Regions from separate parts of the Nakamurella deserti genome, predicted to be linked through region 1. Evidence: riboswitches for the same ligand, from Rfam matches in the RefSeq annotation. Region 1 holds a riboswitch; each other region holds the start of a gene.
What was found. Region 1 has a riboswitch for S-adenosylmethionine ahead of DB033_RS15875 (aminotransferase class V-fold PLP-dependent enzyme). Riboswitches for the same ligand answer to the same signal wherever they lie in the genome.

Region 1 (9,835 bases):
CGTATGGGCGAGGTGTTTCACGCAGGGTGGCCGCCGCATTGCTGCCAGATTGCCGGGGCGGGCCCATTGTTGCCGCCAGAAGTCGTCACGACCTCGGCTCACCCGGACAGCGGCTTGACCCAGCCACCGCGGGTGTCGGCCGGCGTGAGCGCTGCGCGCGGCGTGCTCCCGGCCTACACTTCGCCGCATCGACGGAGGTGACCCGATGCCCGTTCGCTGGTACACGACGGTGATCGACTGCCAGGACGCGGCCGCCCTCGCCCGCTGGTGGGCCGGGGTGCTGGACTGGCGCATCGCCTACGAATCCGACGACGAGATCGTCCTGGTGCCGCGGCACGCCTTCGACCCGACCCGGACCCTTCCGCTGGAGCAGCGCGGGCCGGGCCTCGTGTTCGTCCCGGTGCCGGAGGACAAGCAGCGGAAGAACCGGCTGCACCTCGACCTCGCCCCCGGTCCGGTGGACGATCAACGCGCCGAGGTGGAGCGGCTGGTACGACTCGGCGCCAGTCACGTAGACGTGGGTCAACCGGACGACGCCTCGTTCGTCGTGCTCGCCGACCCGGAGGGCAACGAGTTCTGCGTGCTGTCACCGCGGGGCTGATCGCTCGGGTGGGTGATGTGACCTGCCCCATAATGCGTCCCGGTAACCCGGGTTAGCCGACGGAATGAGGGCTCCCGGCCATCAGCGGCGACTCGACCGCTTTGCCGCCCCCGGGACGGATGAAAGGATCACCGTGCCCTGAGGGGGCGGCAACGACGGCGCCACCGGTACGCCCGCCGCCCGTGTCCACCCGATGTTCTGCGAGGAGCCCCGTGGTCCGTCAGCGCGTCACGCTGATGGACGTCGCCGCCCGGGCGGGTGTGTCCAGGACGACGGCGTCGTTCGTGATGACCGGTCGTCGCGACATGCGGATCTCCAGCGCGGCGGAGCAGCGGGTGTTGCAGGCCGCACGGGAGCTGGACTACCGGCCCAATCTGCTGGCGCGCAGTCTCCGGACGAACCTGTCGCAGACGATCGGGCTGATCTCCGACGTGGTGGCCACCGAGCCGTTCGCCGGTCATCTGATCCGCAGCAGCATGACGACCGCGCTGCTGCACGATCACCTGCTGTTCGTCGGCGAGAGCGAGGGCGACCCGGCGGTCGAGGAACAGCTGGTCCGCAGCATGCTGGACCGCGGCGTCGGCGGATTCCTCTACGCGTCGTCGTCGACGCGGGTGGTCGAGGTGTCGGCGTTGTTCGAGTCGCAGCGGCTGGTGCTCCTCAACTGCCTGGCCCGGGGGGACGACGTGACCGCCGTGGTCCCGGACGAGGAGGGCGGCGGCCGACTGGCCGCGACCACCCTGCTCGACGCGGGACACCGCGACGGCATCGTGCTGGTCGGCGAGACCCTGGACCATGTGGTGGCCGGTCGGGACCGGCGACGCGGCATCGAGGCCGCCCTCGCCGACGCCGGCGCCGGACTGGCGGGCGAGGTGGCGACGACGTGGTGGCCCGAGCCGACGTTCGCCGCGATGTCTCGGATGCTCGCCGCCGGGCATCGGCCGACCGCAATCGTGTGCCTGAACGACCGGGTGGCGCTCGGTGTCTACCAGGCACTGGCCGACGCGGGGCTGTCGGTGCCCGGTGACGTGTCGGTGATCTCGTTCGACGACTCGGACCTGGCCGGCTGGGTGCGCCCCGGACTGACCAGCGTGGCGCTGCCGCACCTGGAGATGGGGCGACGAGCGACGGAGCTGCTGATGGCGCCGGCCGGGTCGCCGGTTGTGCACCGCATCGAGATGCCGCTGGTGTCGCGGGAGTCGGTAGGCCCGCCGCGCTGAGCGGAGAGTGGGCGGATGGCCCGGAAAACCAGTCAGCCCCCCGCTGGCCTGACGGCTGCGAAGGGCTGGTGGTGGCCAGGCGCGGGGTCGAACCGCGGACCTTCCACTTTTCAGGCGGACGCTCGTACCAACTGAGCTACCTGGCCTCAAACGTAGGGCCGGGCTCATGTGACTGAACCCGGCCCACGTTCGGCGACCCCGACGGGACTTGAACCCGCGACCTCCGCCGTGACAGGGCGGCGCGCTAACCAACTGCGCTACGGGGCCTCGGTGTTGCTGAGACCTTGGTGCTGAACTGCGTGACGCTGGGACTACTTTACTGCCTCGTGGAGGTGCTCGTGACCTCTGCGCTGCGTACCCCCAACGGGATTCGAACCCGTGTTACCGCCGTGAAAGGGCGACGTCCTAGGCCACTAGACGATGGGGGCTGGAGGAACTCCGCCTCCAACGGCCATCCGTTGGGAGCGAGTCAACTATAGGGGACGAGGTGCGGCGCTCCCAAATCCGCCACGGCGCCCTGCTCCGACGGGGCAGTCGCGCCGCACTCGACCTGTCCACAAGGATCAGATCGTTACTCCCCATCGCCACCGTGGTCGGTACGCTACTCCGATCGGGTCGCGCCAGGCGGGGCCCACGTCGGCGAACGTGGACAGGGGTTCTGGTGGGGCGACGAACGACCGACACGCGACGTGCGCTGCTGGCGCTGATCACCGCGGGGTTGAGTGTGACCGGGATCGCTGCCTGCAGCGCCGGGCAGGCCAACCCGGGAACCACGCTGGCGCCGGTGGACAGCTCGGCGAGTCGGAGCGAGGCGCTCTCCACCGCCACTGATGCCTCGTCCAGTTTGGGGTCCGGAACCGCAGCGCAGCCGACCGATGGCGGATCCCGGTCTGAAACAACGCCCCAGACCCCCGAGTCGACAAGTTCAGAGCCCACGAAGATGCCATGGTCGAATTTGGACCTCAGCCCAGACCAGGTCCGTGAAGCACAGGCAGCGCTCGACGCTTATGTCGGATACCGCCGCGTCTCGGACCTCACCTTCACCGACCCTCGGAGGGATTGGGCTTCAGAGATATACGAATACGCAGCAGACCCAGTGGCGTCTAATCTTGTAAAGTTTGTCAGGGACCCCGCGTTCCAACAGGGCAGCGGAGAAGGCCGCACGATCATCGACCCTCGAGTTACGGAAGTAGGAACTGGAACAGTCGAACTCAGCGACTGTGTCGATAACACTGCTTCCATCTTCGTCGATGCGAATGGAAATTCGCTCATTGCGCCCGATGCACCCGGCTTCTACCGTCGCCATCCGGCAACGGTGTCAGTCAGCCAAATCGACAACCGATGGCTGGTAACCTCCGTGGTTAACGACTTCAGTGTCCAATGCTAGCGATGAGGATTGCCGGCGCAGCACTATTGATGGCGCTCGAGAGCCTCGTTGTATTAGCTCCTGCGTACGCCGACCCAGACCAGCCCTCGGTTTCAAGATCGTCAGCCCCGACGGCCGGTTGTGGCGATCAAGTATGCATCGTCGGCGCGACTGATTCAGTAGTAAAGAAAACGCTGATTGCGGTGGTTACGACAGGAGCCACTGCCGTCAAGTCTTCAATGGAGAGCCTATGCAAGCAACAACCTATGCCTACCCAGCCAGCCGCCGACTCACCGCTCTGGGCGGGACACACGCCAGCAGACGGATTTATTGCCTACGACATTTGTCCGACGAACTCGGCAGCCGTGCCATTTACTAACTCTCAGCCCTATTTCGTTGGGAATGGGACCACACCTACCGCCGTCAGCCCTGAGGCGCTTGCGCTAAGCGCACAGGCAGCTATTCGATTCGTCCCGCCGGTCCTTCACTTTGGACCCGACACGCAAATAGCCGTGAATCGCTGGCTCTACCTGTGGGTTGACAATCCAGGTCCACTGATTGCACAGGCTACGGCTGGAGCGGTGACTGTGACACTCACAGCCACGCTGAGTTCGGTGACGTGGTCCATGGGTGAACCCGCCAACCCAAAGGCGCCTAAGGGGCCACCGGCGACCATCACATGCGACGGCCCGGGGCGCGATCCTGGCCCGACCGCCAACGCGAACATTTCTAAGCCGGCTGCTTCGGACGCGTGCGTCTATGCCTACCGTTGGCGCTCCCTGCCGGAACGAACCGGGGGCACAGCAACCTGGCCGGTCACGGCAACCGCGAATTGGACCGTCACCTGGACATCGAACGTGGGTGTGGGCGGCGCGCTCGACGCCCCGCCGCAGAGCTCCACCACCCCGGTGTCGGTCGGCGAATGGCGCAGCGAGCTGGTCGCCGGCCCCAACTGACCGGACCCGATCACGCGTGATCAGGCCTGGTCGTACCGCAGCCGGCTGCTCGACTCCACGTCCTGACGCAGGGTGGGCGTGAAGAACATGTCGCCGAAGGTGATGGGGGTGTCGGTCCAGCACGTGGCGGTCACCGTGTCGGCCCCGACCACGACGCGCACGCCGACCCGACCCGGGCGCACCGCGAGGTAGGCGATGGCGGCGTCGTTGGCGAGCGCCATCTGTCGGGGCCGTCCAGGCACATCGGCCGCGTCACTGGCCGCCAGCGCCGCCCCGTCGCACTGGTTCTGCAACCGACTGCGCCCCAGGAACGCGGACCCGGCCGCCGTCACCCCGGCCACCAGGAGCAACAGGCACAGCGTCAGGCCGAGCAACAGCGGGGTGATCGACCCCCGGTCGTCCTCGCCGCCGCCGGCATGCCGCAACCCGTTCGGCCGCATGCTCCACCCCGCTTCGTCCGCGACCGGTCCAGCGTAGAGACGTTCACCGGGCAGCATCACCCGTTCGCCGAAGTTGTGGACAACTGAGCCCACCGCTGTGGTCCCGGTTACACCCGCTTCGAGCTCGGCCCGGACCCGTGTTAACGTCGTCGCGTAGGTCATGAGTGCTAGCGACAAACCCTGGTTTGCTAGCCGGCAACCCTCCTCCGCGGTGGGGTGCCCCAGGTGAAGACCTGGCCGTCCGGTTGTCGCCGGCGGCAAGCGCGGATCTCCGGCTCGTCCCCGGCGGTCCTTCGACCGCAAGGAGACCAGCCATGACGCTCACCCTCGAGGACCTGCACTTCCTCACCGCCACCGGTCCCGTCGAGGCCTCCCTGCCCAGCGTCGACGCCGCGACGCCCATCACCGGCGCCCACGCACCGGGCCTGGAGATCGTCGGCGCCGGTCACCGGGTACCCCTGGCCGACGGCTCCCACGTCGAGTACGCCAATCTCGATCACGCCGCGTCCGCCCCCTCGCTGCAGGTCGTCAAGGACGCGGTCGACGCGGTCCTCGAGCAGTACGCCTCCGTGCACCGCGGCGCCGGATTCGACTCCCAGCTGTGCACCGCGCTGTACGAAGGCGCCCGCGAACCCATCCGCGCCTTCGTCGGCGGACGTTCCGACGACGCGGTCCTGTTCACCCGCAACACCACGGACGCGTTCAACCTGCTGTCGCACTGCCTCCCCGACGACACCACTGTCATCGTCTTCGAAACCGAGCACCACGCGACGCTGCTCCCATGGGAGAAGCACACCGTCGTCCGCCTGCCCGCCCCGGCGACCCCGCAGGCCGCCGTCCGCGCCGTCGGGGACGCCTGCCGCGACGCCCGCCGCAACGGGCCGGTGCTGGTCGTGGTCACCGGGGCGAGCAACGTGACCGGCGAGATCTGGCCGATCGCCCGGCTCGCCGCCGTCGCCCACGCCCACGGCGCCCGCATCGCCCTCGACGCCGCCCAGCTCGCGCCGCACCGGCCCTTCTCCATTACCGACCTGTGGGTGGACTACGTCGCGATCTCCGGGCACAAGGTGTACGCCCCCTACGGGGCGGGCGCGCTGATCGGCCGCGCCGACTGGCTCGCCGAGGCTCCCCCCTACCTCGTCGGCGGCGGCGCCACCTCCACGGTGGAGGACGACCGCACCGTCTGGAAGCCCCTCCCCGACCGGCACGAGGCCGGCACCCCCAACATCCCGGGCGTCGTGGCGCTGGCCACCGCCTGCCATGCGCTGCTCACCACGGATCGCGACGCGCTGGTCACCGCCGAACGCGACCTCACCGCCCGGTTGATCCGCGGGCTGTCCGACATCCCCGGCGTCACCGTGCACTCGCTCTTCACCGGCGGGGCCAGCGTCATCGGTGTCGCCACCTTCACCCTGAGCTCGCTGTCGTCTCCGGTCGTGGCCAGCGCACTGTCGGCCGAGTACGGCATCGGCGTCCGCGACGGCGCGTTCTGCGCCCAGCCGCTCGTCCGCCGCCTGCTCGGCGCGGCAGGCTGCGACTCCGTCGACGGCACCGGGCATGCTGTCCGCGCCTCCGTCGGTCTCGGCACCACCACCGAGCACGTCGACCGGCTCATCGCCGCGGTCACCACACTCGCCACCGAGGGCCCGGGACTGCGCTACGTCACCGTCAACGGTCGTCCGCAGCCGCTCCGCGACCAGCGCACCCTGCCGAAGATCGTGGCCTGGCAGTAAGACCTCGAACACGACGGTGGCCCCCGACCAAAAGGTCGGGGGCCACTCGTGTCTAAGGACCGTCTCAGGGACGGTCCAGCGCGTCAGTCGCGACGGTGCCGACCGCCGCTCGGCTTGGTGACCTCAACGGTGGGAGCCGAACCCGCCGTGACGAGATCGTCGTCCTGCTGCCGCTCGCGCTCGGCACCGGCGGCGTCGTTGAGACCGACGTTGCCCGCAGCCGCCGCCGCAGCGGCGTCCTCCTCCTGGATCTCCTGCAGCGCGGACTTGGTGCGCAGCGGGACCTCCTTGAGCAGGAGGACCAGCAGGAAGGCGAGCACCGCGACGATGCCGGCGAGGATGTAGACGACGTGGGTGGAGTCCACGAAGCCCTGCTTCACGGGCTGAGCCAAGGTCGCAGGCAGCGTGTTGATGAACGCGGAATCCTCACTGAGGCCCGCGAGCTGCGCGCCGTACTGCTGCATGGAACTGCCCGACGACGCCAGCGCCTGCTGGAACCCCGGTGTCCCGGCGACCGCCTGCACCTGGGTGTTGACGTTCGTGGGCAGCCCGTTGAACAGCAGCGACAGGAACACCGCGGTGCCGATGGTGCCGCCGGTGGCCCGGAAGAACGTCGCTGAGGACGTGGCCACACCGATGTCGCGGGCCTTCACCGTGTTCTGGACGGCCATCATCATCGTCTGCATGTTCAGGCCCAGCCCGGCGCCGAGGACGAGGAAGGTGCCGGCGAGGACCAGGTACGGGGTGTCGACCTTGATCAGCGCGAGCATCATCGCGAACGCGACGATCAGCAGCGCGGTGCCGACGACGGGGAAGATCTTGTAGCGGCCGGTCTTGCCGGTGATGATGCCGGAGCTGATGGAGCCGCCCATCAGGCCGACCATCATCGGCAGCAGCCACAGACCGGACTGGGTCGGCGTGGCCCCCTTCACCAGCTGCAGGTACAGCGGCAGGGTGGCCAGGGCTCCGAACATCGCGAGGCCGATCAGCACGTTGACGACCAGCCCCTGCGAGAACTGGCGGTTGGCGAACAGCCGCATCGGGATCAGCGCGTCGTCACCCATGCGGCGCTCGATGAGCACGAAGCCGACGATGCCGAGCACGCCGACGACGATCGAGACCAGGCTGGCGGCCGACGTCCAACCCCACTTGTTGCCCTGCTCGGCGACCAGCAGCAGCGGCACCATACCGACGACCAGCGCGACCGCTCCCCACCAGTCGATGCGGTGCTCGCGCCGGGTGTGCGGGATGTGCAGCACCTTGAGCACCACGGCCAGCGCCACGATGCCGATGGGGACGTTGATGAGGAAGACCCAACGCCATCCGGTGACGCCGAAGATCGTGTCCGCACCGGCGAAGAACCCACCGATGATGGGGCCGATGACAGACGAGGTCCCGAAGACGGCGAGGAACATGCCCTGGTAGCGCGAGCGCTCACGCGGCGGCACGATGTCGGCCAGGATGGCCAGCGCCAGGGAGAACAGACCGCCGGCGCCGAGACCCTGCACCGCACGGAAGGCGGCCAGCTCGGTCATCGAGGTGGCGACACCGCTGAGCACCGATCCCGCGACGAAGATGCTGATGGCGGCGATGAACAGGGGGCGACGCCCGTAGAGGTCGGACAGCTTGCCGTACAGCGGCGTGGTGATGGTCGAGGTGATCAGGTAGGCGGTCGTCGCCCAGGCCTGGCCGGACAACTGGCCGAGGTCGTCGGCGATGGTGCGGATCGACGTGGAGACGATGGTCTGGTCGAGCGCGGCGAGCAGCATGCCCGCCATCAGTCCACCCAGGATCGTCAGGATCTGTTTGTGGGTCAGGCCGACCTGTGACTCCACCTGAGTTGGTGCGGTGGTCATGCAGTACTCCCTTGAGCATTCGACGGAGCCGGCTGGACGAGCTCGGCGGCGACGTTCTTGACGGCTTCGATGTTGCTCGACAGCCCGTGGACGAATTCGGTGAGGAGGCGGGTGAAGACGGCGCGGTCCTCGGCTGACCAGTCGGCGACGAGGGGCGCGAAGATCTGGCCCCGCATCTGGACCATCTGGTCGACGCGGGCCTGCCCCGACGCGGTGGGCACGAGGATGGAGGCCCGTCCGTCGTCCGGGTCCGCCTGCCGTTCGACGAGTCCGGCTTTGACCATGCCGGCGACCTGACGCGACACCGTGGAGGGATCGGCGCACATCCGCTCGGCGAGGTCACTGGCGCGCATCGGCCCGTGGTGGGCCAACTTGAGCAGCAGCGACGAGTCGTAGCCCTCCGGCGACGCCGACCCGTGAATCCTGGCCTTGATGGCACTGAACGACTTGACCATGTCGACGAGCCGCTGGGCGACGTCGCCCGCGTAGTCACGATCGGCGGCCGAGCACCCGGCGACGGCCTCGCGGTAGGACTCGACCGCCGCCTCACCCGTACCGTGCGGAGCTTCGGTGATGGTCATCCCGCCTCCTTCCGGTAAAGTCCGGGTAATTTGCTTGAGCTATGCAACTAGTTGCTGGGTGCAAGCATGCATCGGATGCTTGACGCATGCAAGTTCTTTTCCGGCCAGTGCTGGGGATCACGCTGCCGAGGGCCGAGCCGGTGCCCGGTAGGCTGCGAGGCGATGTCGGGCCGACGGTCCGGCGCGGGCCTCTAGCTCAATCGGTTAGAGCTACGGACTTTTAATCCGCAGGTTCCGGGTTCGAGCCCCGGGGGGCCCACATTTTGCCTGGTCAGAGCGTAAGGCCGGTAGTGAAGGGTAAGTGATTCACACAAACCTCCACACTTACTTCGTCGAACCTCTTAACGTGGTCTAGGAAAATCTGAAGTGCTACCGACAGGACGTCACCGGTCGATTGGCGTCGGGGTCCCCCCCGCCGGGACACACCGACCCGCGTCCCTCTACGGTCGAAGGGTGACCCGGATACGGCAGTTCGCTGCGGCGCACAGATGGCTGTGGACGTTTGGCGTCGTCACGCTCGCTGTCGCGGTGGCGCTGGTGCTGGTCGTCCTCATCGACGGCGGATGGTCCTGGTCGCTCTTGATCCCCGCAGCAGCCTGCTACGTCGGCTACTTCGCTGGGACATGGTCCAGGGTCCGACGCGAGGCCCGTAACGCCTTGCCGGAATGACGCAGACCGGTGTCGGTCACCCACCCACCACGAGCGGTGATTGGCGTGACCTCCGGCGCGTATCGCCGTTGCCTACACGTCGTTTAGCGATTAGTACGCACGGGTCGCCCCGATGGGTTACCGGAACACCATAGACGTTCTCCGCGCCTCGCACGCTGGGAAGCGACGCGGACCGGATCCGGTGCCAGTCGCCCCATGATGGGCACGCCGTCAGAGGATGTGAACAAGCGCTGGCACCGCCGTCAGTCTTCGAGACCGGCCACGTAAGCTGCTGCCTGTGTGCCTGCGCGTCACCCGCGCGAACCGGGCGTTCGTCTCCGCCGACGGGGCCCGTCAGCGGATCGCCGAGAGGGGTTCGACGTTCGCCGCACCGGCCGTGTCGATTCCAGCCACCGCCGCGGCGCCCACCACCG
Region 2 (9,835 bases), 110 kb from region 1:
CGTTGCCCTTCAGGGTCAGGGTGGCGATCTTGCCCTGCAGCGCATCGCCTGCCCCGGAGAAGCGGCCCACCACCTTCGTCTCGCCGGTCACCGCGGCGTGGTACTCCGCGGTCGGACTCGGACCGAAGTACAGGTCGATCCGGCCCGACGACAGCGCCAGGTAGTAGTCGGTGGCGTTCTGGTAGTACTGGATGTCGGCCGCCTCCAGACCGGCGGCGACGTTCTCCTCGTTCCACTTCACCAACAGCGCCTCCTGGTTCGTCCCCGAACCGACGGCGATCGAGAGTCCGGCCACATCAGCCGGTTTCGTGATCGTGACGGTGCTGTCCGCGCGGGCCTCGAAGGCGAGGTTGTCCAGGCGGTAGGTGGCGAAGTCGTACTTCTCCTTGCGCTCCTCGGTGACGGTGACGTTGGAGATGAAGGCGTCGACCTCGCCGGAATCGACCCTGACGAAGTTCTGTGCCCAGTCGGCCGCCTGGATCTGGACATCCAGCCCGAGGACGTCACCGAGGAGGTACGCGATGTCCACCTCGCTACCGATGATCGTGGTGTCGTCGGTGGCGTAGAAGCGCAGTGGCGGGGCGGTGCCGGCCGAGCCGGTGACCACCAGGGTGCCCTTGTCGCGGATCTCGGCCGGGACCAGGGCGGCGATCTCGGGAACGGCGGCGACGGTGACCCGGCCCGCCTGTTCGGGGCTGAGGTCGAAGCTGACGCCACCACCGGCGGGCGGGACGGACGACTCGTCGGCGGCGGGTGCGATGGCGCCGGCGGCGACGGTGCTGGCCGCGGCGTCGCCGTCGGCGGCGGTCCCGGTGGAGCTGCCGCAGGCGCTGGTCGCCAGGGTGACGGCCACCAGGGCCGAGATCCACGCGAGCGGTCGTCGGGAGCGGGGAGACATGGGATTCCTTTCGGGGGCGGCCGCAGCCGCCGGGGTGACCCCGCGGGAGCTCGCGGGGAGGCTGATCAGGTCAGAGAACCCTGGAGAGGAACGCGAGCGTGCGTGGCTCGCGCGGGTGATCGAGAACCTCGGTGGGCGGGCCCTGTTCGACGATGACGCCCTCGTCGAGGAAGACGACGGTGTCGGCGACCTGCCGGGCGAAGCCGATCTCGTGCGTGACGACGACCAGGGTGATGCCCCGGGCGGCGAGATCGCTGATGACGGCGAGCACGTCACCCACCAGCTCCGGGTCCAAGGCCGACGTCGGCTCGTCGAACAGGATGACCGTGGGCCGCAGCGCCAGGGCCCGGGCGATGGCCACCCGCTGCTGCTGGCCGCCGGAGAGCTGCCGCGGGTAGGCGTGCAACTTGTCGGACAGGCCGACCTGGGCGAGCAACTCCCGGGCCTCCGCCTCCACCTCCCGCCGCGGCCGGCCCTGCGCCGAGACCGGCGCCTCGATGACGTTCTGCAGGACCGTGCGGTGCGCGAAGAGGTTGAAGTTCTGGAACACGAAGCCGATGGCCGAGCGCTGCTTCAGGATCTGCTTCTCGCTCAGCCGGTGCAGCGTCGTGCCGTCCAGCCGGTAGCCGATCAGCTCACCGTCGACCAGCACCACGCCGCGCTCGGCGGGCTCCAGGTGGTTGATCACCCGCAGCAGCGTCGACTTGCCCGAGCCGGACGGGCCCAGGATGACCGTGACCTCGCCGGCCCGGACGGTCAGGTCGACGCCCCTGAGCACCTCGTGGGCGCCGAAGGCCTTGTGGACGCCCTTGATCTCCAGCGCCGGCGCGGTCATGACGCCGCCTCCGCGTCTCGTTCGCGGCCCGGTCGCGCCTGCCGGGCCAGGAACACCAGATGGCCGACCTTCGTCCGCAGTCGCTGCAGCGGCGTCGGGGGCAGGTGCCGCGACGACCCGCGGGCGAAGTACCGCTCGACGTAGAACTGGGCGACCGTCAACACGGTGGTGACCGCGATGTACCAGACCGTCGCCACCATCAGCAGGGCGATGACCCGGCCGTTGCGGCCCAGGATGACCTGCACCTGGTAGAACAGGTCGGCCACCGCCACGGCCGCCAGCAGCGAGGTGGACTTGACCATCCCGATGACCTCGTTGGTGGCGTTGGGCACGATCGCCCGCATCGCCTGCGGCAGGACGATCGCGAAGAACTGCCGGCGCCGCGGGATGCCCAGGGACGCCGCCGCTTCGGTCTGGCCGGGATCGACGGAGATGATGCCGGCCCGGATGATCTCGGCCGCGTAGGCGGCCTGGTGCAGCGAAAGGGCGATGACCGCGGCGGTGAACGGCGAGAACAGGCTGCGCACCGAGAAATCGAAGAACGACGGCCCGAAGGGGATCCCCAGACTCAGCGTCTTGTAGAGCACCGAGATGTTGAACCAGAACAGGATCTGCACCGGCAGCGGGATACTGCGGAAGGCCCAGACGAACACCCAGGACACGGCTTTCAGCAGCGGGATCCGGGAGAGCCGGGCCGCGGCGATGCCGATGCCGGCCACGAACCCGATGGCCACCGCGTAGAGCGTCAGCTCCAGGGTGAGCCCGAGCGCCCGCAGGATTGAGTCCTTGACGATGTACTCGCCGAAGGTGGGCCAGTCCCAGGTCTCGTTGGTGGCCAGGCCGTGCACGAACTGGGCGCCGAGCACCAGCACCGCGGCGGTGGCGATCCAGCGCCATGGGTGCCACCGCCGGGCCACCGTCAGGGCGTCGACATCGATGGTGCTGTAACGGATCTCGATGTCACGGGGGGCCGGTCTCGGTTCCGGCCGCGGCGGTGCGGATGGCGGGCCGGGAGTCGCGGCCACGCCGGATGGGGTCGACAGGGTCGTCATGGGATGCCTTCGGATGGTGTGCGGGGACGCCGTGCGACGTGCGCACGGGACTGGCTCGGAGGTGCGCCACCGTTCGGGTGCGGGGAACGGCGGGGGTCGTCCGCGGGAGCGGACGCGGGGGATCGGTCAGACCCGGATGGCGGGACACAGGGACGAGCTCAGCCGTCCGAGGTCGAGGTGCAGCCGGAAGCGCGGGTAGCGCACCGGACCGCCGCCGCAGGTGCAGGGTGACGCGCCCACGATCCTGCCCTCCCGTTCGGGGCAGTCGAGCTGCCCGCGCTTGCGGTGACCGCTGCTGCGGTGCCGCCAGGTCCTCATCCGGAGCACCCCACCGCGGAGGGAGGGTTGCTGCCCAGCAAGCCGGAGCTGATCGCTGGAACTCGTGACCGGGGATGACGCTACGTCGAGCTGCCGTCAAATGCAACCGAGGTGGTAGGAGTCACGGATGGGGGCGAGAACGGCCGCGCTCAGGCGTCCCGGGCGAAGACCACGCCGTCGACGGTGTCCAGCTGCGCAGGATCCAGCGGGGCGTAGCCGAACCACGGCGACACCCGGGCCGGCGGACCGGCCGTGGCGTCCGACAACGAACGGGCGTCGATCAGGAACCTCCCCGTCGGCACGGCGTGCAGCAGCCCCTCGAGCGTGTCCGGCGCCGGAACGTCCACACCGTGGGCCCGGACCGTGCCGACCGCACCGGCCAGGTGTCCGTAGTCGGTGCCGAGATGCGAGGCGACGACAGCGCCGGCGCCCCACCAGGAGAACGGCGGGCCGCCCATGCTCATGGTGCTGGCCGTGCGCTGCAGATGGCTGTTGTGGGCGTGGACGAACACCGGACCGCGGGCGGCCAGCGCGAGGAGTTCCGCGGCCATCATCGCGTCCCGCAGGGCGCACAGCCGCTGGAGCCGGTCGCCGGCCGGAGTGGCCATCGCGGCGTGATACCGCAGCAGCCCCACCGCCGAGCGGGCCCGGAGCTCGGCCCGCTCCACCTCCCGCCCGGACGACGTCGACCGCAGGCCCGGTCGTTCGGCCTCCAGCAGGGCGACGAGGTCGTCGGCGATCACCCGCAACCGGGCGACGTCGGTGGATCCGCCGATCGACCGCGCCGGGTCGTACATCGCGGCCGGGTCCGTCCAGCGATCGTCCGGTCCGACCAGTTCGCCCAGGAGCTCGACAGGACAGGGCATCCGATCGTCACCCAGGTGGTGCGCGAGGAAGCGGTGCAAGGGTTCGAGGGCGCACCGGGGACTCGACGCGGCCGCCATCTCCAGCGGTCCGTCGAAGCCGGCGAAACGGACCAGGTCGTCGGCGGGTCGGTCGCGGTTGACCTCCCGCAACCACCTGACGAGTTCGCGGTTCGCCGGGGACGCTCCCCAGCCGTGGCTGAAGCCGCGGGCCATCACGTCGTCGAGGTCGCCGGCTCCGGTGGTGACGTGGTCGTCGACGAGGAGACCGTTGAGACAGTCGGTCTCCAGCGCGATGGTCCGGTAGTCGGCGGTGGCGACGAGATCGCGGAACAGGTCGTTGCGGAGCTCCAGGAGGACCTCGGAGCCGTGGGTGGGTTCACCGAGGGCGAGCACCCGGGGCGGGGCGGGGAACAGGGTCAGCGCCGCGGCGGCATCCAGCGGATGGACGGGGAGGTGCGGATCGGTCATCCCTTCAACGGTATCGTTGAACACCCGAGTGAGACTTCGGCTCAGGAACGGGCAGGTCGTTGACCGGCAGACCTCAAAGCACCGACCGGCAGCGGCCGGTCGACCTGGGGCGCTCCCACGGGTTGTCGGCGCAGACCGTGCGCAACTACGAGGCGGCGGGCATCCTGCCTGCGGCGGTCCGGTCGCCGCACGGTCACCGCGTCTACACGGAGGTGCACGCCGGGGCGCTGCGGGCGTTCGTGGCCCTCGTCCCGGGCCACGGACACCGGACGGCGACCGCCGTCCTGCAGGCGGTCACCCGGGGGGACGTCGACCTCGCGCTGCGGATCATCGACGAGAGCCACGCCCAGCTGCTCGACGACCGCCGGACCCTTCGGGCCGTCGAATCCGCGCTGCGCGACGTGGATCCCGCGCCGGCCACGACGGGCGACACCTTCGTCGGCCCCCTCGCGCGGCGGCTCGGCCTGCAACCCGCGACGCTGCGCCAGTGGGAGCGGGCCGGCGTGGTCCGGCCCCACCGGGACCCACGGACGGGCTACCGGGTCTACGGGCCGGCGGACGTCCGCGACGCGCAGCTCGCGCACCAGCTGCGCCGCGGCGGATACCGGCTGGACCGGATCGCCCCCGTCGTCGCCCAGGTCCGTGCGGCCGGCGGGGTCGAGCCGCTCGCCGCGATGCTCGACGACTGGAACGCCCGGCTGGCGGCGCGGGGCCGGGCGATGTTGCGCGGCGCCGCCGCGCTGGACGCCCACCTCGACGGTCTGCCCGGCGCCTGAGGCGTTTCGTGTCAGGCCTTCTCGGGCGGATTTCTCTCGCCGGTGAGAGTGATCCGCCCCGAGTCAGCGTGACACCGCAGCCGGGAGCCACCCCCGGCCACCAGGTCCGCACGCTTCCCGGGCGGGAGTCAGTGGCGCCCGACGGCCCCCGAGCGTCAGCACCTCGTCGAAGCCGGCCAGCAGGTCGCGGTCGTGGGTGACCAGCACGACGCAGACCTCCGCCGATGCGGCGAGCATGTCGTCGATCAGCCGGCGGCCGGTCGCGGCGTCCAGCCCGGCGGTCGGCTCGTCGAGCAGTAGGTAGGGCCGTCCGGCCAGCAGCGCCCGGGCGAACGCCACCCGCTGCCGTTGGCCGCCGGAGATCATCGCGCCGAGATGGCCGACGCGGGTGTGCATCCCGGCCGGCAGCCCCGCGATCCAGTCGCCCAACCGGGCCGCGTGCAGCGCGGCGGCGACCTCGGCGTCGGTGGCGTCGGCGCGGGCCAGCCGGACGTTCTCGGCGATTGTGGAGTCGAACAGGTACGCCTGCTGGTCGCACAGCGACATCGCCGTCCGGCGCGCCGCGTGTCCGTCCGTCGCCCCGTCGACCTCGATCGTCCCGCCGGTGACCGGCGCGAACCCGAGCAGCGCCGCCAGCAACGTCGACTTGCCCGAGCCACTGGGCCCCACCACGGCGATGCGCCGACCGGGCCTCAGCCGGAGATCCACGTCCTCCACCACCGGTTCGTCGCGACCGGGCCACTGCACGGTCAGTCCCCGCACGTCGATGGACGTCGGCCGTACCGCGGGCACGTCCGCGACCACCTCGCCGGACCCGATCACCTCGAGCAGCCGACCGGCCGCCGCACGACCCCGGACCAGCGCCGTCAGCGCCACCGGCAGGGTCAGCGCCACGTCGGTCAGGGCCAACGGCAGCAACACCACCACGGCCAGCGCCTCACCGCCGACGCCGGCCCGCTCCCCCAGCCACCACGACGCAGTCACCGCCAGCCCGAACGCCGCCACCGTCGCCGCCGACGCCGCCCCGGACCACCGTCCGAGAGCGGCCGCCAGCCGCTCCTCGTGGCGATCGGTCCGGTCGAGGCCGTCGCGCCAGTCGTCGAGCAGCACCTCGGGATCCGACGCGGCCTGAAGGGTTTCGGTGACGATCCGGGTCCGCGTCGACTGCAGCTCTTCGACCGCGGCCTCCAGCGCCACGCTGCGGCGGGCCGCGACCACAGAAACGACCAGGGCGATCAGCGCCGCCGCGAGCACCGCGAGGGCCGCCGCCGGCGACAGCAGCGCGAGCAGCCCGACCGCACCGGCCAGCACCACCGTCCCCGACACCAGCGGCAACCAGCCGCGCAGGATCAGGTCACCGACCGCGTCGACATCGGCGGTCACCCGCCGCAGCAGATCACCGGTCCCCCAGAACGTCTGCGGCGCCACCCGTTCCAATCCGGCGTACAGCCGGACCCGCACCTCGACGAGGGCCCGCAGCGCCGCGTCGTGCGCCACCAGCCGCTCGGAGTAGCGGAACACCGCACGGCCGATCCCGAACGCGCGCACCCCGACGATGGCCACCATCAGGGTCAGCACCGGCGGCATCCCCGCGGCCCGGGTGATCAGCCAGGCCGACACGGCGAGCAACGCCACCCCGGCCGCGGTGGACAGCACCGCCAGCACCAACGCCCACCCGAGCCGCCGCCAGGCCGGCCGCACCATCCGCAGGACCGCGATCACGCCGCCACCATCCCGCCGATGTCCACCCGGGAACCCAGCGCCCACAACGCCTCCCGGTGCGAGGCCAGCATCACTGTCCGGCCGGTGAGCGCCGTCGGCAGCCGACGCACGAGCTCGGCCTCGGTGTCCGCGTCCAGCGCCGCGGACGGCTCGTCCAGCATCAGCACCGCCCGGTCAGCGAGCAGGGTACGGGCGAGCGCGATCCGCATCCGCTGCCCCTGCGACAGCTCCGGCGCGCCCTCGGAGAGCACGGTGTCGAGCCCGTCGGGCAGGCCGGCCACCACCTCGTCGGCGACGGCGCACCACAGCGCCTCGTGCACCGCGGCGACCGGGGCGTCCGGACGCAGGGCCGTGACGTTGGCCCGCACCGTCCCGGCCCGCAGGTGCGGTGCCTGCACCAGCTGCGCCACCGTGGACCGCCAGCCGTCCGGGTCCACCTCGGCGAGCGGAACCCCGCCCGCCAGCACCGTTCCCGCCTCGGGTTGCACCGTCCCGGCAATCAGTGACAGCGCACTCGACTTGCCGCTGCCGCTGGGGCCGGTCAGCACGGTGACCACACCGGTGGGCGCCACCAGGTCCAGCGCGATCCCGTGCAGCCGCGCTGAAACCACGATGTCACCCGCCGGCACCGGACGGAAACCCCGCGGCGGCAGCGGGGCTTCGAGCACCCGGAACAACCGGTCGGCGGCGGCCAGCCCGTCGGTCGAGGCGTGGAAGTGGGTGCCGACCGCGCGGAGCGCGGCGTACGCCTCGGGGGCGACGAGCAGCACGACCAGCCCGGTACGCAGGTCCAGCGAGCCGTGCAACAGCCGCAGCCCGATGGTCACCGCCACCAGCGCCACCGAGATGGTGGCCAGGAGCTCCAGCACCAACGACGACAGGAACGCCACCCGCAGGGTGGTCAGGGTGGTCGTCCGGTAGCGGTCGCCGGCGTCGCGGACGCCCGCCTCCTGCGAACGGGAGCGCGAGAACACCTTCAGCGTCGGCAGTCCCGCGACGAGATCGAGGAAGTGACCGCCGAGCACCTGGAGCGCCGTCCACTGCCGCGCCGCGTGATCGCGGGTGTGCAGCCCGACCAGCGCCATGAACAGCGGGATCAACGGCAGCGTCCCCGCGACGATCCCGGCCGACAACAGGTCGGTGGAGCCGAGGAACACGACGATGCCGGCCGGCACGAGCGCGCACAGCACGAGCTGCGGGAGGTAGCGCGCGGCGTAGTCGCGCAGTCCGCCGACACCGGCGGTGGCCAGCTGGATGAGCTCGGCGGGGTGCTGCCGGGTCAGCCAACCGCGATCCTGCCCGACCACCCGGTCCAGCAGCCGGCGGCGCAGCTGGTTCACCATCACCACCGCGATCCGGCGGGGCAGCGCCTCGGTCCCCCAGGTCGCGGCCGCCTTGACCAGCACGGCCCCGATCAGCACCGGCAGCGCCCATCCCACGGGCGCCGCCCGGTCGACGGCCACCGCGGTGATCAGCTCGGCCAGTGTCACCGCGATCGTCACCGTCGCCGCCGCACCCAGCGTCCCGACGAGGGCCGACCCGACGATCAGCGTCCGGGCGGCGCGGGCGTGCCGCAGCAGCCGGGGGTCCAGCGGGCGGACCATCTCAGTGCGCCCCGACCGCGACCGGGATGTGCTGCGTGCCGATGCGCTTGCGGAAGACCCAGTACGACCAGGCCTGGTAGGCGATCACCACCGGGGTGAAGAAGCCGGCCACCCAGGTCATCACGGTCAGCGTGTACGGCGACGACGCCGCGATGGTCGTGGTCAGCGAGTTCGCCGGATCCAGCGCGGGCAGCACGTCGGGATGGATGCCGGTGAAGATGCCGCCGACGACCGCGGCGATGGCGATGCCGTTGGCCAGGAACGACCAGCCGCTGCGGCCGGCCCGGACCAGGCCGATCGCAGCCAGCACCCCGGCGACCGCGAGCCCGAACAGCAGCAGGGTGACGTCGGTACCCCGCTGAGCCTGCGTCCACACCAGGAACGGCACGGCGACGACCGCGGCCGCCAGCCCGATCCGGACCGCGAGAACAGTTGCTCCGACACGGATGTCGCCGACCGTCTTGAGCGACACGAACACCGCCCCGTGCAGCAGGAACAGCCCGACCGTGGTCACTCCGCCGAGCAGCGCGTACGGGTTCAGCAGGTCGAACACGGTGCCGACGTACTCGTGGTCGGCGTCCAGGTGCAGCCCGCGGGCGATGTTGGCGAACGCGACGCCCCACAGGAACGCCGGCACGTACGAGCCGAACACGATGCAGGCGTCCCAACGCCTGCGCCACACCACCGGGTCGATCGCCGGGGTCTTGCCGCGGAACTCGAACGCCACCGCGCGGACGATCAGAGCGACCAGGATGAGCAGCAGCGGCAGATAGAAGCCGCTGAACATGGTGGCGTACCAGATCGGGAACGCGGCGAAGGTGGCGCCGCCGGCGACCAGCACCCAGACCTCGTTGCCGTCCCAGAGCGGACCGATGGTGTTGATCAGCACCCGGCGGTGCACCTCGTCCCGACCCAGGATCGGCAGCAGCATGCCGACCCCGAAGTCGAAGCCCTCGAGGAAGAAGTAGCCGGTCCACAGGACCGCGATGAGGATGAACCAGAAGTCGACGAGAGTCATGGTGAGCGGACCTCAGTAGGCGAAGACGAGTGGACGGTCGGCACTGTCGGGGTCGGTGTCGTCCGGTCCGGCAGGCGGCTGGATCGAGGACTGCACCTGTTCCTCCGACGGCGGCCCGGCCTTGGCGTAGCGGACCATCAGTCCGACGTCGACCACGGCGAGCACCGCGTAGAGCGAGGTGAGAACCACGAAGCTGATGAGCATCTCGGTGGCGCTGACCGACGGCGAGACGCTGTCGGCCGTTTTCAGCAGACCGAACACCGACCACGGCTGGCGGC
Region 3 (9,835 bases), 260 kb from region 1:
CACCGACGCCGACATCCCCACCACCTGGGACCAGCTCGCCACGGTCGCCGCGAAGCTGAACACCGGTGGCGCCGCCGGTCTGTCGGTCGCCCCCGAGCGGGACCGCGTCGACGCCTTCCTCGTGCAGAACGGCAGCTACCTGGTCGCCGAGGACGGCACGACGATCACCGCGAACGACCCGAAGAACGCCGAGGCCCTCGGCTTCGTCAAGAAGATGATCACCGACGGCGTGCTCAAGACCCCGGCGGAGCTCGACTCCGGATGGGCCGGTGAGGCGTTCGGCAAGGGCGCCGCGGCCATGACCATCGAGGGCAACTGGTTGCTGGGGGCGCTCAAGAGCGACTACCCGGACCTGAAGTACACCGTCGCCGAGCTGCCCGCCGGCCCGACCGGCACCAAGGGCACCCTGGTGTTCACCAACTGCTGGGGGATCTCGGCCACGACCCAGTTCCCGGAGCAGGCCAAGTCGTTCGTCGAGTACATGACGAGCACCGACCAGCAGATGGCCTTCGCCACCGCGTTCGGCGTCATCCCGTCGGTGGAGTCCGCGCAGGCCGACTACCTGTCGGAGTTCGCCGCCAACGAGCCGTTCGTCAAGGGTGTCGACTACGCCCGCGGGGTGGTCAACCTCCCCGGCATCACCGACGTCCTGGCCGATTTCAACTCCCAGCTGCAGGACCTGGCCAACGCCGACCCGCAGGCGATCCTGGATTCGGTGCAGGAGAACCTGACCGCAGCCGTCGGCGGCTGAGCCGACCGCACCCGCGGAACCTGCGGCGGCCGTCCGACGCCCGGACGGCCGCCGCACCTCCCCGCAGGACCCACCTTCCGCACGACCCCACCTCCCGACTCCGAGTGGAGCGATCGATGTCGATCACCCAGGGCATGGGCCCGGCGCAGGTCCCGGCCGCCGTCGCGACCGCCGACGGCGACGTGACCCCGCCGAAACGCCGACGGAGCGGCATCCGCGGCTCCGAGAACCGGGCCGGCCTGCTGTTCGCGGCTCCCGCGTTCGTGCTCATCCTGCTGTTCCTGATCGGCCCGGTGCTGCTCGCGTTGTGGGTGTCGCTGACCGACTGGTCCGGGAAGGGCTCGCCGCTGGGCGCCAACTTCATCGGCGCAAAGAACTACGACACGCTGCTCGGGTCCCCCAACCTGCAGCAGCGCGACCTCGCCACCGCGCTGCGCAACAACATGTACTACGTGCTGCTGGTGGTGCCGCTGCAGACCGTCCTCGCGCTGATCCTGGCGATGGCCATCAACCGACAGCGGCTGCGCGGGAAAGGCTTCTTCCGGACCGCGTTCTACTTCCCGTCGGTGACGTCGACGGTGGCCATCTCGGTGGTGTTCCTGTTCCTGTTCACCGCGTCCGGCGCGGTCAACAGCGTGCTCGCCTGGTTCGGGATCAACGGCCCCAACTGGTTCGCCGACCCCCGCGGTGTCGGGCACCTGATCCTGAGCGGCCTCGGCCTGGTCGACACCGCGAACCCGCCCGCGTGGCTCGCCGACCACGACTTCCTCGGCATCAGCTGGTTCCAGTGGATCGCCGGCCCGTCGGTGGCGATGTGCGCGCTGATCACGCTGGCCATCTGGACCACCGCCGGCACCTTCATGCTGATCTTCCTCGCGGCCCTGCAGGACATCCCGGCCGACGTCGAGGAGGCGGCGATGGTCGACGGGGCCAACCGCTGGCAGCGGTTCCGCAACGTGACCCTGCCGGCGCTGAAGCCCACGATGTTCCTGGTCATCACGCTGGGGCTCATCGGCACCTGGCAGGTGTTCGACCAGGTGTACCTGATGAGTCAGGGCAAGCCCTCCAAGACCACCCTGACCCCGGCCTACCTCAGCTTCCAGACCTCGTTCCAGGACGGGAAGTGGGGCCAGGGAACCGCGATCGCGTTCATCCTGTTCGTCATCATCATCGTGATGACGCTGATCCAGCGGTTCGTCATGCGCGACAGGGACTCCAGCCGCAAGCCCTGGTGGCGCCGCCGCCGGGAAGCCGCCCTCACCGGAAGCGACGTCTGATGGCCACCCGCACCTCCGAGCGTCCGTCGAAGGGCGCCGCCGGCCCGATCGAGCTGATTCCGGCGAAGAACAGCCGCGGTCGCTCCACCGCGCTGATCGTCTACCTGGTGCTGATCTTCTTCGCACTGCTGTACATCTTCCCGTTCCTCATCCAGATCGGGACGTCGTTCAAGTCCGACGCCGAGGCCACCGCCAGCCCGCTGAACCCGATCCCGATGGTGTGGCAGCTCGACGCCTACCGGACGCTGGCCGGACAGGACTTCCCGCGCTGGTTCCTCAACTCGGTCATCGTGTCGGTGTGCGTGACCGCCGGCCGGGTGTTCTTCGACTCGCTGGCCGGCTACGCGCTGGCGCGGCTGCACTTCTTCGGCCGTAAGGCCCTCGGCGGGGTCATCGTCAGCGTCATCGCCGTCCCCGGTGTGGTGCTGCTGATCCCGAAGTACCTGGTCCTCGTCGAGCTGCACATGTACAACACCTACGCCGGCATGATCATCCCGCTGATCGCCGACGCCGCAGGGGTTTTTATCATGCGGCAGTTCTTCCTCGGCATCCCCGCCGAGGTGGAGGAGGCGGCGCGCATCGACGGCGCCGGCACCTTCCGGCTGTTCTGGTCGGTGGTGCTGCCGATGGCGCGGCCCGCGGTCATCACCATCACCATCCTGTCGTTCCAGGCGTCGTGGAACGAGCTCGCACACTTCATCGTGTCCCGGCGCGACCCGGCGCTGAACACCCTGACCTCCGGCGTCGCGTCGCTGTCCAGCGGCGCCTACGGCTCCGGCAACCTGTTCCCGCTCAAGATGGCCGCGGCCCTGCTGATGACCATCCCGGTGGCGCTGGTGTTCTTCTCCTTCCAGCGGTACTTCGTCCGGGGGGCGGGCGCCGGCGCGGTCAAGGGATAACGGGTCGCGTCCGGGAGACCCGACCGGACAGACTGCGGGCATGGGTTCCCGGGAACGACTCGTCCGGTACTGGCCGCTGTTCGGGCTCGAGGTGCGAAGCCCCCGGCTGGTGCTCACGCCGGTCCGCGACGAGCACCTCCCGGACCTGATGGACGCCGAGCTCGCCGGCATCCACGATCCGGCCGAGCTGCCGTTCGACGTCCCGTGGTCGACGGCGCCACCGGACGAGCTGGTGCCCGGCTCGCTGCGGCACCTGTGGGGGCGCCGGGCGGCGACCACCGCCCAGCGGTGGGACCTGCAGTTCGCCGTGCTGCTGGACGGGGTGGCCATCGGCCTGCAGGACGTCCGGGCCGACGACTTCGCCGTCGTCCGTTCCGTCACCACCGGCTCCTGGCTGCGGCGCGACCGGCAGGGGAGCGGACTGGGCACCGAGATGCGCGCGGCCATCCTGCTGTTCGCCTTCGACCACCTCGGTGCCCGGCGGGCCGAGTCGGCCGCGTTCGCCGACAACGCACGGTCGCTTCGGGTCTCGGAGAAGCTCGGCTACGTCGGCAACGGCAGCCGGTTCCAGCAGCGCCGCCCGGGCGAGTCGGTGGAGAGCCACCTGCTGCTCGTCACCCCGGACACCCTGGTCCGGCCGGACTGGACGGTGCGGGTGCGCGGGCTCGCGGAGTGCCGCCCGCAGCTGGGGATCTGACCCCGCGCGCGCCACTACTGTCGGGACGTGCCGTCGCCCCGCAACCTGATCGCCGTCACCCCGGCACCGGCGCTGTTCCTGGTCTCCGGGTTCACCCAGTACTACGGCGCCGCGCTGGCCGTCGGCCTGTTCGTGCTGGCGCCGTCGGCGGTCGTGGGGTGGCTGCGGATCGTGGTCAGCGCGATCATCCTGCTGGCCTGGCGGCGCCCCTGGAAGCAGGGCTGGAGCCGCCGGGAGCTGCTCGCCTCGGCCGGGTTCGGAGTGGTGCTCGCCGCGATGAACCTCTGCTTCTACGTCGCCATCGAGCACCTGCCGCTGGGTACCGCGGTGGCCATCGAGTTCCTCGGACCGGTCGCGGTGGCCGCGATCACCGGCACCGGCTGGCGTGACCGGCTCGGGATCGCCCTGGCGCTGGCCGGAGTCGTGCTGCTGGCCGGCGTCAGCCTGGAGGGCGGCTGGACCACCTCGGTGGTGATCGGGCTGGTGGCCATCTTCGGGTCCGGCCTGTTCTGGGCGTTCTACATCATCCTCGGCCGCCGCATCGCCTCCACCCGCGACGGCATCACCTCCCTGAGTGTCGGGATGACCGCCGGCGCGCTGGTGTTCGCGCCGTTCTGCGTCTGGCAGGTCGGCGGCATCGTCTCCCACGGCCCGGCGCTGCTCGCCCTGGTCGGCATCGCGGTGCTCAGCTCGGTGATCCCGTACGCGATCGAACAGGTCGTGCTGCGCAAGGTCACCGCCGCCCGGTTCGCCATCCTGCTGGCGCTGCTCCCGGTGACCGCCGCTGTCACCGGCGCGGTGTTCCTGGCGCAGATCCCGCACGCCGCGGAGATCACCGGCATGGCGCTGGTCTGCGCGGCCATCGTCCTCAGCGCCCGCAAGTCCGGTGGGGAACTCGCCACCGGCTGACCTGCCGCCCCGAGGTTGTGAACGGCACCACACAACTTGTGGATCGTCGGTGAACGGCAGTAACTTCGGTACCGGTCAAGAGTTCCAGCACGCAGCTCCGGCTCGCTGGACAGCAACCCTCCGACGCGGCGGGGTGCTCCGGATGACGACCAGGCGACCGCATCCCGCGGAACCGCAAGCGCGGCCGACACGGCCCAGCACAGAACAGGCCGGATCCATGCACCAGCACCCCGCGCTCCCCGTGCGTGGTCTCTGCGCGTACCGGCGCCGGCACGTCGATCTCGGCCGGACCAGCTCGATGCTGTGTCGGGGTCCTGTTACCGCCTGACCAGGCCGACACCGCCCGCGGTGTCCCCTCCCCGTACCACGACGTCCGGTCCTCCCCGGACGCTCGCTCCCGGCGCCGTCGCACGGTGGCCGCCCGCTCCCCGCATCCCCCGGAACCCGGCACTCGCGCCGTTCCGGCCCAGAAAGGAACCCGTTGTGACGTCCGACGTGTCGAATACTCCCCGCTCGCGGGCACCGCGGCTCGGCCGCCGCCTCGGGGCGTTGGCCGCCGCCGCGGCCGTCGCCCTGGTGGCGGCGTGCGGTGGCTCCGACGGCACGTCGCCGGCCACCACCGCGGCCGGCTCGGCCTCGGCGCCGGGCACCCCGGTCACCGGCGGCACCCTCACCTATCTCGACAGCGCCGCCCACACCAACCTGTATCCGCCGTCCGGCGGCTTCTATCCCAACGGCGGCATCCTCAACCAGATCACCGACAAGCTGACGTACCAGAACCCCGAGACCCTCGAGATCGAGCCGTGGATCGCCGAGTCCTGGACCGTCAACGACGATCTCACCCAGTACACCTTCGTCATCCGGCCCGGCGTCACGTTCTCCGACGGCACCGCGCTGGACGCGCAGGCCGTCGCCGACAACTACGACACCTTCGGCCTGGGCAACCCGGACCTGAAGCAGCCCGTGTCGGAGGTGTTCAACAACTACGACCACAGCGAGGTCCAGGACGCCTCCACGGTGACGTTCTTCTTCAAGAAGCCGTCGCCGGGGTTCCTGCAGGGCACCGCGACGATCGGCGCGGGCCTCGTCTCGGCCGCCACGCTGGCCCGGCCGTACGAGGAGCTCGGTTCCGCGACGAACATCATCGGCTCCGGCCCCTTCACGGTCACCGGTGAGACCCTGGGCAAGCAGATCGACCTGAAGGTCCGCGAGGACTACAACTGGGCGCCGCCGAGCGCCGCCCACCAGGGCCGGGCCTACCTGGACGGCATCACGCTCATCGTGGCCGCCGAGGACAGCGTCCGGATCGGCTCGCTGCTGGCCGGCCAGGCCGACGCCATCCGCCAGGTCGAGGCCTACGACGAGCCGCAGATCACCGGGGCCGGACTCGCACTGCTGCGGGCCTCCACCCGCGGGGTGAACGACAGCATCGCGATCCGGCCGGACAACCCGTTGGTCGCCGACCTGCGCGTCCGGCAGGCGCTGCTCAAGGCCACCGACAGCGCCGAGGTCGTCAGCACGCTGCTCAGCGACAACTACCCGCAGGCCACCTCGGTGCTCGCCAAGGACGCCCCCGGCTACGTCGACCTGGCCGACAAGCTGACCTTCGATCCGGACGGCGCCAAGGCGCTGCTGGACGAGGCCGGCTGGGTCCCGGGAGCCGACGGCATCCGGGTCAAGGACGGGAAGCCGTTGGTGCTGAGCATCTACCACACCTACGTGCAGCCGCAGAACAAGCAGGTGCTGCAGCTGGTCTCGGAGCAGTGGGCCAAGGTCGGCGTGAAGCTCGAGGTGCTGCCCGGTGACGCCGGCAGCGTCGCCGCGGACAACCTCGACCCGGCCAAGACCCCGCTGCTGGTGGCGATGGTCGGCCGCGCCGACCCCGACGTCATCAAGAGCGGCTTCTACCCGAAGAACCGCGACTGGCTGCTGCAGGTCGGCGGCAGCAGCACCCTCGTGCAGAGCTACACCGACACCGAGCTGAACGGGCTGCTCGAGGCCCAGACCGCGGAGGTCGATCCGGCGAAGCGCCTCGAGATCATCGGCGACATCCAGAACCACGTGCTCGACCAGGCGCTGCTGATCCCGATCTTCGAGGAGCCGCAGATCTTCGCCGCCGGCACCTACGTCAACGGCCTGGAGTTCGAGGCCGTCGGCCGGCCCAGCTTCTACGACACCTGGCTCTCCGAGCGCTGACACCTGGCTCTCCGAGCGCTGACACCTGGCTCTCCGAGCGCTGATCCACCGTCCCGGGGCCGGCCCGCCCGGCCCCGGGACACCGCACCACACCGCTGACACCGTTGAGGATCCTCATGACGCGCTATCTGCTCGGACGGGCCGGTCAGGCCCTGCTCGTGCTGTGGGCGACCTTCACCGCGGCCTTCGTGCTGCTGCAGGCCCTCCCCGGTGACGCCCTGCTGATCAAGTTCCAGAACCCGGAACTGGGGCTCAGCCCGGAGCAGATCGCCGACATCCGGGTCTCCTACGGCGCCGACACCTCGCTGGTCACCCAATACCTGCACGCGCTGGGCAACTTCGTCACGCTCGACTGGGGCTACTCCATCCAGGCCGACGTGCCGGTGTCGCAGCAGTTGGCGACCAACATCCCGCCCACGTTGCGGCTGGCCGTCCTGGGGCTGGCGCTGGCCGTGGTGCTGGCCGTCGGGATCGCCGTGCTGGCCAACCTGTCGCCGTTCCGCTGGCTGCGGTCGTTGCTGGAATCGCTGCCGGCGCTGTTCATCTCGGTGCCGGTGTTCTGGCTCGGCATCATGCTGATCCAGCTGTTCTCGTTCCGGCTCAAGCTCATCCCGGTCATCAACCCGGGCTTCTGGGAGGGCCTGATCCTGCCGGTGCTGACGCTGGCGGTGCCGATCTCGGCGCCGCTGGCGCAGGTGCTGCTGCGCAGCATCGACGACGTGCGCACCCAGCCGTTCGTCACCGTCGCCCGGGCCCGCGGTGCCGGCGACGCCTGGGTGCTGACCCGGCACATCGGCCGCAACGCCGTGCTGCCCACCCTGACCATCGCCGGCATCCTGCTCGGCGAACTCATCGGCGGGGCGGCCATCACCGAGATCGTCTTCGGGCTCAACGGCATCGGCCAGATGACCGAGAGCGCGGTCCGCAGCCAGGACGCCCCGGTGCTGCAGGCCGTGGTGATGCTGTCCGCGGTGGTGTTCGTGCTGGTCAACCTGGTCGTCGACCTGCTGTACCCGGTGCTCGACCCGCGGCTGAAGTCGAAAGTGAGTGTCTGACATGGCCTTTCTGACCTCCGGCCCGGGCGGCGCCGGCGCACCGCTGGTGCTGGACTCCGACGCCGCACCGGTGACCCCGACCGCACCGGCCCCGCGGCGCCGGCGCGGTGCCCGCCTGGCCGACTGGCGCCGTTGGAGTCCCACGCTGGTCCTGGCCTGGCTCGTCGTCCTCGTCGTGCTGCTGTGGACCGTCGCGCCGGGCTGGTTCACCGACTTCAGCGCCACCTCCGGGGTGGCCCGGGAGAAGCTGCAGGCCCCGGGCGGCGCCCACCTGCTCGGCACCGACCAGCTCGGCCGGGACCTGTTCGCGCGCCTGGTGTACGGCTCCGTCCAGTCGGTCACCGGTGCGCTCGTGGCCGTCGGCGTCGGCCTGGTCGTGGGCACCCTCATCGGGTTGCTCGCCGGGTCGGTCGGCGGCTTCCTCGACGCGCTGCTGATGCGGGTGGTCGACGTGCTGCTGGCCATCCCCAGCCTGCTGCTGTCGCTGAGCATCGTCATCGTGCTGGGTTTCGGCACCGTCAACGCCGCCATCGCCGTCGGTGTCGCCGCCGTCGCCGCGTTCGCGCGGCTGACCCGCTCGGAGGTGCTGCGGGTGCGCCGGACCGACTACGTGGAGGCGGCCTTCGGCAGCGGCGGCACCTTCGGCAGCGTGCTGCGCCGGCACATCCTGCCCAACTCGGTGAGCCCGATCATCGCGCTGGCCGCCGTGCAGTTCGGTTCGGCCATCATGGCCATCTCGACGCTGGGCTTCCTCGGCTACGGCGCCCCGCCGCCCACCCCGGAGTGGGGCCTGCTGATCGCCGAGGGCCGCAACTACCTGGCCACCTCGTGGTGGCTGACCACCGTGCCCGGCGCCGTCGTGGTCGTCGTGGTGCTGGCCACCAACCGGATCAGCCGGTCGATCAACGGGAGCGCACGATGACGGCACCGGGGACACCCGTGCTGCGGTTGACCGACGTGTCGATCTCCTACCGGCACAGCGACTCACGCTGGCACCGGGCCGTGCACGACGTCAGCTGGGAGATCGCCCCCGGCGAGGTCACCGCGCTGGTCGGCGAATCCGGATCCGGGAAGTCGACCACCGCACAGGCGGTCATCGGACTGCTCGCCGACAACGGCCGGCTCGACGGCGGCCGGATCGAACTCCAGGGCACCGACATCGCCGGCTGGTCGCAGCGGCGACTGCGCGGCGTCCGCGGCGCCAAGGTCGGGCTCATCCCGCAGGATCCCGGCAGCTCACTCAACCCGGTGCGCACCATCGGCGCGCAGGTCGGCGAGGCCTTCCAGCTGCACGGCCGGATGCCGACGAAGCAGCGCACGGAACGGGTGCTGGAACTGCTGGCCCGCGTGGGGCTCTCCGATCCCCGGCTGCGCTACGGGCAGTACCCGCACGAACTCTCCGGCGGGATGCGGCAGCGGGTGCTCATCGCCGCCGCCATCGCCCTCCGGCCGCAGCTGATCATCGCCGACGAGGCCACCAGCGCCCTCGACGTCACCGTCCAACGACGAGTGCTGGACCTGCTGGACGACCTGCGCCGCGAGGACGGCACCGCCGTCCTGCTGGTCACCCACGATCTCGGGGTGGCCGCCGACCGCTCGGACCGGATCGTGGTGATGCGGCACGGCCGCGTGCAGGAGCAGGGCCGCACCGCCGACGTCCTCGCCCACCCCGAGAGTGGGTACACCGCACGGTTGCTCGCCGACGCGCCATCGCTGCACCTGCGGCAGGCCGTCAGCGTGTCGACCGCCGCCGCGGCGACCCCGGTGTCGGTACCGCCGGCCGACCGGCCCATCGCCGCCGAGGTGCGGCACCTGGTGCAGGACTTCGAGGTCGGCCGGGGACGGACCTTCCGGGCCGTGGACGACCTGAGCTTCGCCGTCCCGCGCGGGACCACGCACGCGATCGTGGGGGAGTCGGGGTCGGGCAAGACCACCACCGTGCGGGCGCTGGTCGGCTTCCGCAAGCCCACGTCGGGTGACATCCTCGTCGGCGGCACCGACGTCGGCGCTCTGGACCGGGCCGCGCTGCGGCGGTTCCGTCGCACCCTGCA

Region 2: it holds a riboswitch for S-adenosylmethionine, as region 1 does, so the genes downstream of both, DB033_RS16390 (amino acid ABC transporter permease) here and DB033_RS15875 (aminotransferase class V-fold PLP-dependent enzyme) in region 1, are expected to answer to the same signal.
Region 3: it holds a riboswitch for S-adenosylmethionine, as region 1 does, so the genes downstream of both, DB033_RS17105 (TIGR04028 family ABC transporter substrate-binding protein) here and DB033_RS15875 (aminotransferase class V-fold PLP-dependent enzyme) in region 1, are expected to answer to the same signal.

What each region holds. Positions count from the first base shown of each region.
Region 1 is NZ_QCXS01000003.1:568,899-578,733, forward strand. Features, by position in the region: gene DB033_RS15845 (VOC family protein) at 206-601, shown strand; gene DB033_RS15850 (LacI family DNA-binding transcriptional regulator) at 814-1,821, shown strand; tRNA gene DB033_RS15855 (tRNA-Phe) at 1,891-1,967, opposite strand; tRNA gene DB033_RS15860 (tRNA-Asp) at 2,015-2,088, opposite strand; tRNA gene DB033_RS15865 (tRNA-Glu) at 2,177-2,249, opposite strand; gene DB033_RS15870 (pilus assembly protein TadG-related protein) at 4,164-4,583, opposite strand; SAM riboswitch class IV at 4,740-4,853, shown strand; gene DB033_RS15875 (aminotransferase class V-fold PLP-dependent enzyme) at 4,898-6,316, shown strand; gene DB033_RS15880 (MDR family MFS transporter) at 6,400-8,172, opposite strand; gene DB033_RS15885 (MarR family winged helix-turn-helix transcriptional regulator) at 8,169-8,753, opposite strand; tRNA gene DB033_RS15890 (tRNA-Lys) at 8,939-9,012, shown strand.
Region 2 is NZ_QCXS01000003.1:683,238-693,072, forward strand. Features, by position in the region: gene DB033_RS16380 (ABC transporter substrate-binding protein) at 1-898, opposite strand, end outside; gene DB033_RS16385 (amino acid ABC transporter ATP-binding protein) at 969-1,733, opposite strand; gene DB033_RS16390 (amino acid ABC transporter permease) at 1,730-2,785, opposite strand; SAM riboswitch class IV at 3,057-3,173, opposite strand; gene DB033_RS16395 (erythromycin esterase family protein) at 3,253-4,437, opposite strand; gene DB033_RS16400 (TioE family transcriptional regulator) at 4,497-5,213, shown strand; gene cydC (thiol reductant ABC exporter subunit CydC) at 5,277-6,935, opposite strand; gene cydD (thiol reductant ABC exporter subunit CydD) at 6,932-8,539, opposite strand; gene cydB (cytochrome d ubiquinol oxidase subunit II) at 8,541-9,557, opposite strand; gene DB033_RS16420 (cytochrome ubiquinol oxidase subunit I) at 9,570-9,835, opposite strand, start outside.
Region 3 is NZ_QCXS01000003.1:831,878-841,712, reverse strand. Features, by position in the region: gene DB033_RS17130 (sugar ABC transporter substrate-binding protein) at 1-751, shown strand, start outside; gene DB033_RS17125 (carbohydrate ABC transporter permease) at 868-2,028, shown strand; gene DB033_RS17120 (carbohydrate ABC transporter permease) at 2,028-2,927, shown strand; gene DB033_RS17115 (GNAT family N-acetyltransferase) at 2,968-3,624, shown strand; gene DB033_RS17110 (EamA family transporter) at 3,652-4,533, shown strand; SAM riboswitch class IV at 4,607-4,720, shown strand; gene DB033_RS17105 (TIGR04028 family ABC transporter substrate-binding protein) at 5,110-6,729, shown strand; gene DB033_RS17100 (ABC transporter permease) at 6,846-7,784, shown strand; gene DB033_RS17095 (ABC transporter permease) at 7,786-8,706, shown strand; gene DB033_RS17090 (dipeptide ABC transporter ATP-binding protein) at 8,703-9,835, shown strand, end outside.